3 regions of the Planococcus sp. MB-3u-03 genome follow, and region 3 is predicted to be linked to each of the others. Evidence: riboswitches for the same ligand, from Rfam matches in the RefSeq annotation. Region 3 holds a riboswitch; each other region holds the start of a gene.

Region 1 (2,271 bases), 1.1 Mb from region 3:
TTAACTTGATCTTCTCCCGTTTGCCCTATGTATTGGAATAGGTTGGTCCAACTAATGTCTTGTTCAATAAAAGATAGTTGCTGGGTTAACCTGAGCATTTTTTCCAGATAATCAAGGTGTGCTTTTTCTTTTGCAATAATAATCAATTGCTCTTCAAAAATGTCCTCCCAGTCATTTTCATTTAAAATAGATTTGATCTGTTCTAATTGAAATCCTAGTTTCTTTAAAGCGATAACCCGCTGCAGAATTAGAATATCTTCTTTTGAATAATAACGATAACCTGAATCTGCAATTCGGGAAGGTGTTAATAGATCGATTTCATTGTAATAGCGCAGTGTTCGAACAGTCAGGTTTAATTCTTTTGCCACTTTCCCAATACTATACATAAGCCACCTCCGTTTGTGCTTTCATTATTAGTATAACTCTGCCGTAAACGGAAGAGTCAACAGGCGGTATAAACTTTTCTGTAAATTTTATAAGCATATGGACCCTTAGTCCAAAAACCGTTCGTAAAAGTACACTTTTCCGAACGCTCTCAAAACAGCTTAATAAAGCGCGAAAAATGTTCGTAAACATACCAAAACACTTTACGAACGTTCGCTGGTTCTCGATGACTTTTACGAACGTTTTTCAACTCCTAGTGAAATACTGATTATGATCCATTCGCCTATGTACGGAGCCATGCCCAAAGCGGCCGACGCGGTGCCTCCCCTGTAACCTTTATTCAAGCTCCAAACAATTTCATTCTCCTCTCCTAAATCCAAATCAAAAGTGCTACACTGAAACTAAGTAAATAATCATGCAGGGAAAAGGTGCTGATTCGTCAGCGTAACAGGGAATCCGGTGAAAATCCGGAGCTGTTTCCGCAACTGTAAGTGCGTATGAAATAAGAGATGCCACTGGGGAGACCCGGGAAGGCCTTAGAGTAAAGCGATGCACAAGCCAGGAGACCTACCTTTTTCTGAACGTATTTTTGCTCTTCGGAAGATAAGAGGATCTACGGCAACTTTTTCCTATGGACAGCCTTGTGCTGGATATTCGCAATCGTGCCACTCTCTTCGTTGAGAGTGGCTTTTTTTGTCTCTTTTTGAAAGCGATACGTCTGCTGATATTTACGGATTCTATCCAGGAGGTGAACAAATGAAAAAAAAACATGCGCTACCTGTGCTACCCGTTCATGCGGGAAAGCGCTTCGACGGTCGATTTCGAGATCCGCACCGATTCCTTGACGACACGGATCGGCGAAGCCATCGCGGTCAACGATGTCCCGCAAATCATCGATGATTTGCGCTGCCTGCAGCCGATGGTTTATCACTTGAACGGCTCGGTGCGCGGGAAACTCGCGATTACCGAACAAGACCTCGCCGAGCTCAGCGACTTGTACGACCGCTACGTGGCGGAAGTGAAAGAGGAAATCGGCCAGTTCGTCCTGCCGCAAGGAACCCACGCTGCGTGCATTCTTCACGTCTGCCGCAGCGAAGCGAAAAAGTCCGTCCGCGCCCTGCACCATGTGATGCTTGAGCGCGAAGTGCCGGAGCATTTGATGGACTATGCCAACCTGCTCGCCAATGTCTTTTTTGTCATGGCCGTGTATGCCAATAAGCAGCACGGCGTCGATGAAATCCCATTCGTCAGCAAATCCTATCCAACAAAACGCATGAAGAAAAAGGAGACTCACTCGTGAAAATCAAATCATTTCTCTTACTCAGCATTCCACTCTCTTTAACACTCGGTGCTTGCCAAGATGATACTGCCGAAGTACCGGCAACAGACGAAACAACAGAAGAAACGCCAACTGAAACTGCAAGCGACGCACCGTACACGGTCACCGATGACCGCGGCGAAGAACTCGAATTCGAGCAAGCGCCTGAAACGATCGTGTCGCTCATCCCGAGCAACACCGAGATCGTCTTTGCACTCGATTCCGGCGATCAATTGGTCGGCGTTACCGACTATGACAACTACCCGGAAGCGGCACAGGACATCGAACGCGTCAGTGATTCCGTGGAATTCAATGCCGAGAAAATCATCCAGCTCGACCCGGATGTCGTTTTGGCTTATTCAACCGGCGAGGCACCGCCTGCCCTTTCCCAACTTGAAGATGCCGACATTCCGGTATTCGTTATCGAATCGGCTACTTCATTCGATGAAGTATACGGCGATATCGAACAAATCGCCTCTGTTCTTGCCAAGGAAGAAAAAGGCGCTGAAGTGATCGAAGGCATCCAAACGCAAATCGAAGATGTCCAAGAACGCCTTGCAGCGGTCGAA
Region 2 (2,271 bases), 510 kb from region 3:
CGAGAAAATGAAAATGAGCAAACGTACCGGTAAAGCCGTGACGATGCGCGAATTGGTCGACTTGGTCGGCCTAGACGCGGTCCGTTATTTCTTTGCGATGCGCTCCGGCGATTCCCATATGGATTTCGACTTGGATTTGGCCGTTTCCCAGTCCAACGAAAACCCGGTTTATTATTCCCAGTACGCACATGCGCGCATCTGCTCGATCTTGCGCCAGGCAGCGGAGCAGAACTTCACCGCTTCGACTGAGCATCTGGAGCTGTTGACGGACGAAAAGGAAATCGAAGTATTGAAGAAAATCGGCGATTTCCCACAAGTCATCGCAGATGCTGCAAAACTCCGTGCGCCTCACCGCGTCACGACTTATATCCATGAACTGGCGTCGAACTTCCACAGTTTCTATAACGCCAATAAAGTATTGGATGCTAGCAATGAAGAATTGACGCGTTCGCGCCTTGCCCTGATCGAAGGGGTTAAGACGACACTCGCAAATGCCTTGAAGACAGTCGGCGTCCAAGCTCCTGAAAAAATGTAGAAGACAACTAGAGCTTTCGGTGTATAATGGAGTCATCAAATCAACTGAATAGCAATCATGAAGGTGCTTATGTCTAAGAACATGAGTTAAAAGGGAAGCCGGTGCAATTCCGGCGCGGTCCCGCCACTGTATGTGAGAGCAAACTGCAAGGCCACTAGGAGATCCCGGGAAGGCGCAGCAAGCGATGACCACAAGCCAGGAGACCTGCCTTCATGAACACCGAACCGAAAGCTTGCGAGGACAGGCCGGACGCGCTTGTTTTTTGCGAACCCGTCCTGTAAGTCCTCTGCATCCTTTATGCAGGGGACTTTTTTAATGAAATGTGGAAGCGGCTGTTCAGCTCCGACAGGCATAAGACAATCTGGCGAAGCGGCGCTTTTTGCCGCACAGCCAGAGTGGCTTATGACCCGAGGAGCTAGGCGCTGGAACTAGCCACCAAGAAAAGCGTAAGCGGCTGAATGGAGGCTAAGCTAAATGCGCGACGTCCTGTCGCAACGCTTAGCTGACTCACATCCTGTGAGCCCCCGAGCGAGCGCTTGGTAGGGAAAAAACAAAACACCAGGAGGAATAAGGATGAAAAATATATGGAAATTCGGGACGGCTGCAGGAATGGCCGCAATTGTACTGGCTGGATGCGGCGACGAAGCGGCACCTGTCGAAGATCAAGATGTAGAAACACCGGCTGAACCGCCGTCGGAAGTAGCGGAAGCGGAATTCCCGGTTACCTTAGTCGATGCAATGGGCGATGAAGTAGTCATCGAAGAAGAACCGGAATCATTTGTTTCGATGATTCCTTCTAATACAGAAATCGCCTATGAGCTTGGGCTGGGCGAAAAAATGGTCGGCGTTTCGGATTTCGACAATTATCCGGAAGAAGTAGCAGATCTAGAAAAAATCGGCGGCCAAGAATTCAATGTAGAGAAAATCATCAGCCTGCAGCCGGATGTCGTTTTGGCCCATGAATCAGGGCTTGGCATGGGAACTGAAGGATATCAGCAGCTGCGTGATGCCGGATTGAATGTCTTTGTCGTAGAAAACGCAGAAACATTTGATGAAGTATATGAAACGATTTCCGTCATCGGCCAAGTGTCAGGCGCAGTGGAAGCAGCAGACGGGTTAATCGAGGAAATGGAAGCGCAAGTCGCGGAAGTTGAAGAACTGGCGGCTGGTGTCGACGAATCCAAATCGGTCTTCGTAGAGATTGGCAGCGAACCGGAACTTTATACAGCCGGTACAGGTACGTTCATCCATGAAATGCTGACAATGATTCAAGCTGAAAATGTCGCAGGAGGCGAAGAAGGCTGGATCAGCATGGATCCGGAAGCAGTTGTTGCGGCAAACCCTGAAATCATCATCACCACAGAAGGCGGTTATATCGAAAATGCTGCTGAATTGATCAAAGAGCGCAGCGGTTATGCAGATGTGACGGCTGTGCAAGAAGATGCCATTCATGAATTGAACCCTGATACTGTCACGCGCCCAGGCCCGCGTTTGACGGAAGGCTTGATGACATTGGCAGAAGTGATTTATCCGGAGACCTTCAGTGAGTAAATCTGCACTCGCCTATGTAGTCTCCCTAATTTTATTGGGCGGGGCAGTAGTGCTCGGCGTGACGGTCGGGACGGTACCGATTTCACCGGCGGTTATCTGGAATCCTTCATCGGACGAAGCCGCGGCGAACATCTTATGGAATATCCGCATGCCGCGTGTGGTGCTTGCGGGACTAGTCGGTGCGG
Region 3 (2,271 bases):
TTTAATGAGGGTTCACTGATTGAGTTTTGAGGAATAACAAGAGAAGGTGAAATTGCTAGAAAAAATGATACATGCAATAGCCTGTTCCATAACACTTTAAAAGCAGAGTTTCATAATTATATATGTTTATATATGACGAATTACTGGAAGTGAAGAAACTCTAATATGAGTTTCTTCTTTTTTAGTGGACTGCATCTTATGCATAACTCAAAAGCTTCACTTTCTCATAAAAAAACTCCTCCCAAAATAAATTCCGGGAAGAGTAATTGTAATTTTTTATCGAGGTACGTGGGTTATTTAAGCTCGTCCCAAAAACTCGATATCCTTCGTCTCCTGCAAGGTGACAAACTCGCTTAATAGGCCATTATGGTGGTCGATAATTTCCTGTGCGCTCATTGTTTCCGAATCCCAAGTGCCGTGTGCGTCTTTGGCGAGTGTCACGTCAAATCCCAGCTGGCTGGCGCTGCGTGTGGTCGCATTTATACAATGCTCAGTCTGGTTGCCGGCAATGACAAGGTTTTGGATGCCATTGTTTTTCAATACCTCTAGCAACTTTGTTTCATGGAAGGAATCAGGCGTCCATTTTTGAACGACGGTATCCCTTTCTTCAGGAGTGACGGACGAATGGATTTGCCAAAAGTCGGTGCCTTCTACAAGGCCGGCGTCGTTATGCTGCACATAAATGACGGGAACATCGGCTGAACGCGCTTTTTTGATCAACGACTGCAAATTCTCCAGCAATTGTTCACTTTGATGGACGGGATTGGCTGGGTCGAACATCTCGTTTTGGGCATCAACGATTAATAAAGCTGTCTTTGGCATCGGGCATTCTCCTCTTCAGTTAGTGTTTTCTCTTATTTTATAGAGCGTGCGATTGCTTGTATAGCAGTTGGTGTAACAGATGAAAAAAGTAAAGCTAGTGAGGAAAGAATGACTGTGTATATAATGAAAAGAAAAATAGAGTTTGAATCCAATGCATAAAGTTGCTTATGTCTTGAACATGAGTTAAAAGGGAAGCCGGTTGAATTCCGGCGCGGTCCCGCCACTGTAAGTGAGAGCCATCTGAAAAAGCCACTGAAGCGATGCTTCGGGAAGATTCAGAAGGCGATGATCACGAGCCAGGAGACCTGCCTTTATGCGGATGCCCGTTTGCTTGCAAGGACAAGCTGGAAGTCAGCCTTTTTTTTGCTGTTTTTTCTCAATCCCTTGCGGCACGCGGGGGATTTTTCTATTTTGGCGAGTGGAGGGAAAAGTATGCCAGCAGTTTCGATTATGATTCAAGGAACAGCTTCCGATGTGGGGAAAAGCTTGATTTGTACAGCGCTATGCCGAATTTTTTCAGACGATGGCTTCCGTGTGGCTCCGTTTAAATCACAGAACATGGCGCTGAATTCGTTTGTGACAGAAGCAGCCGGCGAAATCGGCAGGGCGCAGGGCGTTCAAGCAGAAGCAGCCCGTATTCCGGCGACTTTTGATATGAATCCAATTTTGCTCAAGCCAAAGCAGGACATGGTGTCAGAAGTCATTGTCCATGGCCGGCACTTTATGGACATGAATGCAAAAACCTATCGCGACGATTTCTTGCAGCAAGTGATGCCGGCGGTCGAGCAGTCGATGCGCAGGCTGCAGCAGGATTTTGACGTGCTGGTACTTGAAGGTGCCGGTAGCCCTGCAGAAATCAATTTGAAGGATAAAGACATTGCCAATATGCGCATGGCCCACTTGGCAGATGCCGCCGTCATTTTAGTGGTGGATATCGACAAGGGTGGTGCGTTCGCCGCTATCGTCGGAACGCTCGCTTTGCTCGATGAATCGGAACGAATTCGTGTAAAAGGAATCATCATCAATAAATTCCGTGGCATGCGTGAGCTGCTCGATGATGGCATTGACTGGCTGGAGAAAGAAACAGGCATTCCGGTGCTCGGGGTCTTGCCTTATCTCGATGTCCAAATCGATGCAGAAGATTCTCTTGCATTGTCATCGCTGCGGTTTAAAAAACCGAAACCAGGAGAGTTTGCTGTAGATATAGCCGTCATCCGGCTCCCACGAATCTCGAATTTCACAGATATAGACCCGTTTTTCGATGAACCGGAAACGGGCGTTCGTTTGGTCGGAAAAGTCGAAGATCTCGGTACACCTGACCTGCTCGTCATTCCCGGAACCAAAAACACATTGGCTGATGCTGCGTGGCTCAAAGAAAACGGCTTTGATCGAGCGATTCAACAGCTGCACGAGCAAGGCACCAAGATCTTTGGGGTTTGCGGAGGTTTT

Evidence for each region. A riboswitch is a leader RNA that binds a small molecule or an ion and turns the genes downstream of it on or off. The one in region 3 is predicted to bind cobalamin.
Region 1: linked by a shared signal. The riboswitch ahead of CW734_RS05375 (hypothetical protein) and the one ahead of CW734_RS17000 (cobyric acid synthase) in region 3 are both predicted to bind cobalamin.
Region 2: linked by a shared signal. The riboswitch ahead of CW734_RS14460 (ABC transporter substrate-binding protein) and the one ahead of CW734_RS17000 (cobyric acid synthase) in region 3 are both predicted to bind cobalamin.

The regions. Positions count from the first base shown of each region.
Region 1 covers NZ_CP025135.1:826,391-828,661, reverse strand. Annotated here, with positions in the region: gene CW734_RS05380 (MerR family transcriptional regulator) at 1-386, opposite strand, end outside; cobalamin riboswitch at 794-973, shown strand; gene CW734_RS05375 (hypothetical protein) at 1,154-1,684, shown strand; gene CW734_RS05370 (ABC transporter substrate-binding protein) at 1,681-2,271, shown strand, end outside.
Region 2 covers NZ_CP025135.1:2,637,612-2,639,882, reverse strand. Annotated here, with positions in the region: gene argS (arginine--tRNA ligase) at 1-535, shown strand, start outside; cobalamin riboswitch at 580-761, shown strand; gene CW734_RS14460 (ABC transporter substrate-binding protein) at 1,109-2,086, shown strand; gene CW734_RS14455 (FecCD family ABC transporter permease) at 2,079-2,271, shown strand, end outside.
Region 3 covers NZ_CP025135.1:3,152,516-3,154,786, reverse strand. Annotated here, with positions in the region: gene CW734_RS17005 (cysteine hydrolase family protein) at 298-822, opposite strand; cobalamin riboswitch at 965-1,149, shown strand; gene CW734_RS17000 (cobyric acid synthase) at 1,255-2,271, shown strand, end outside.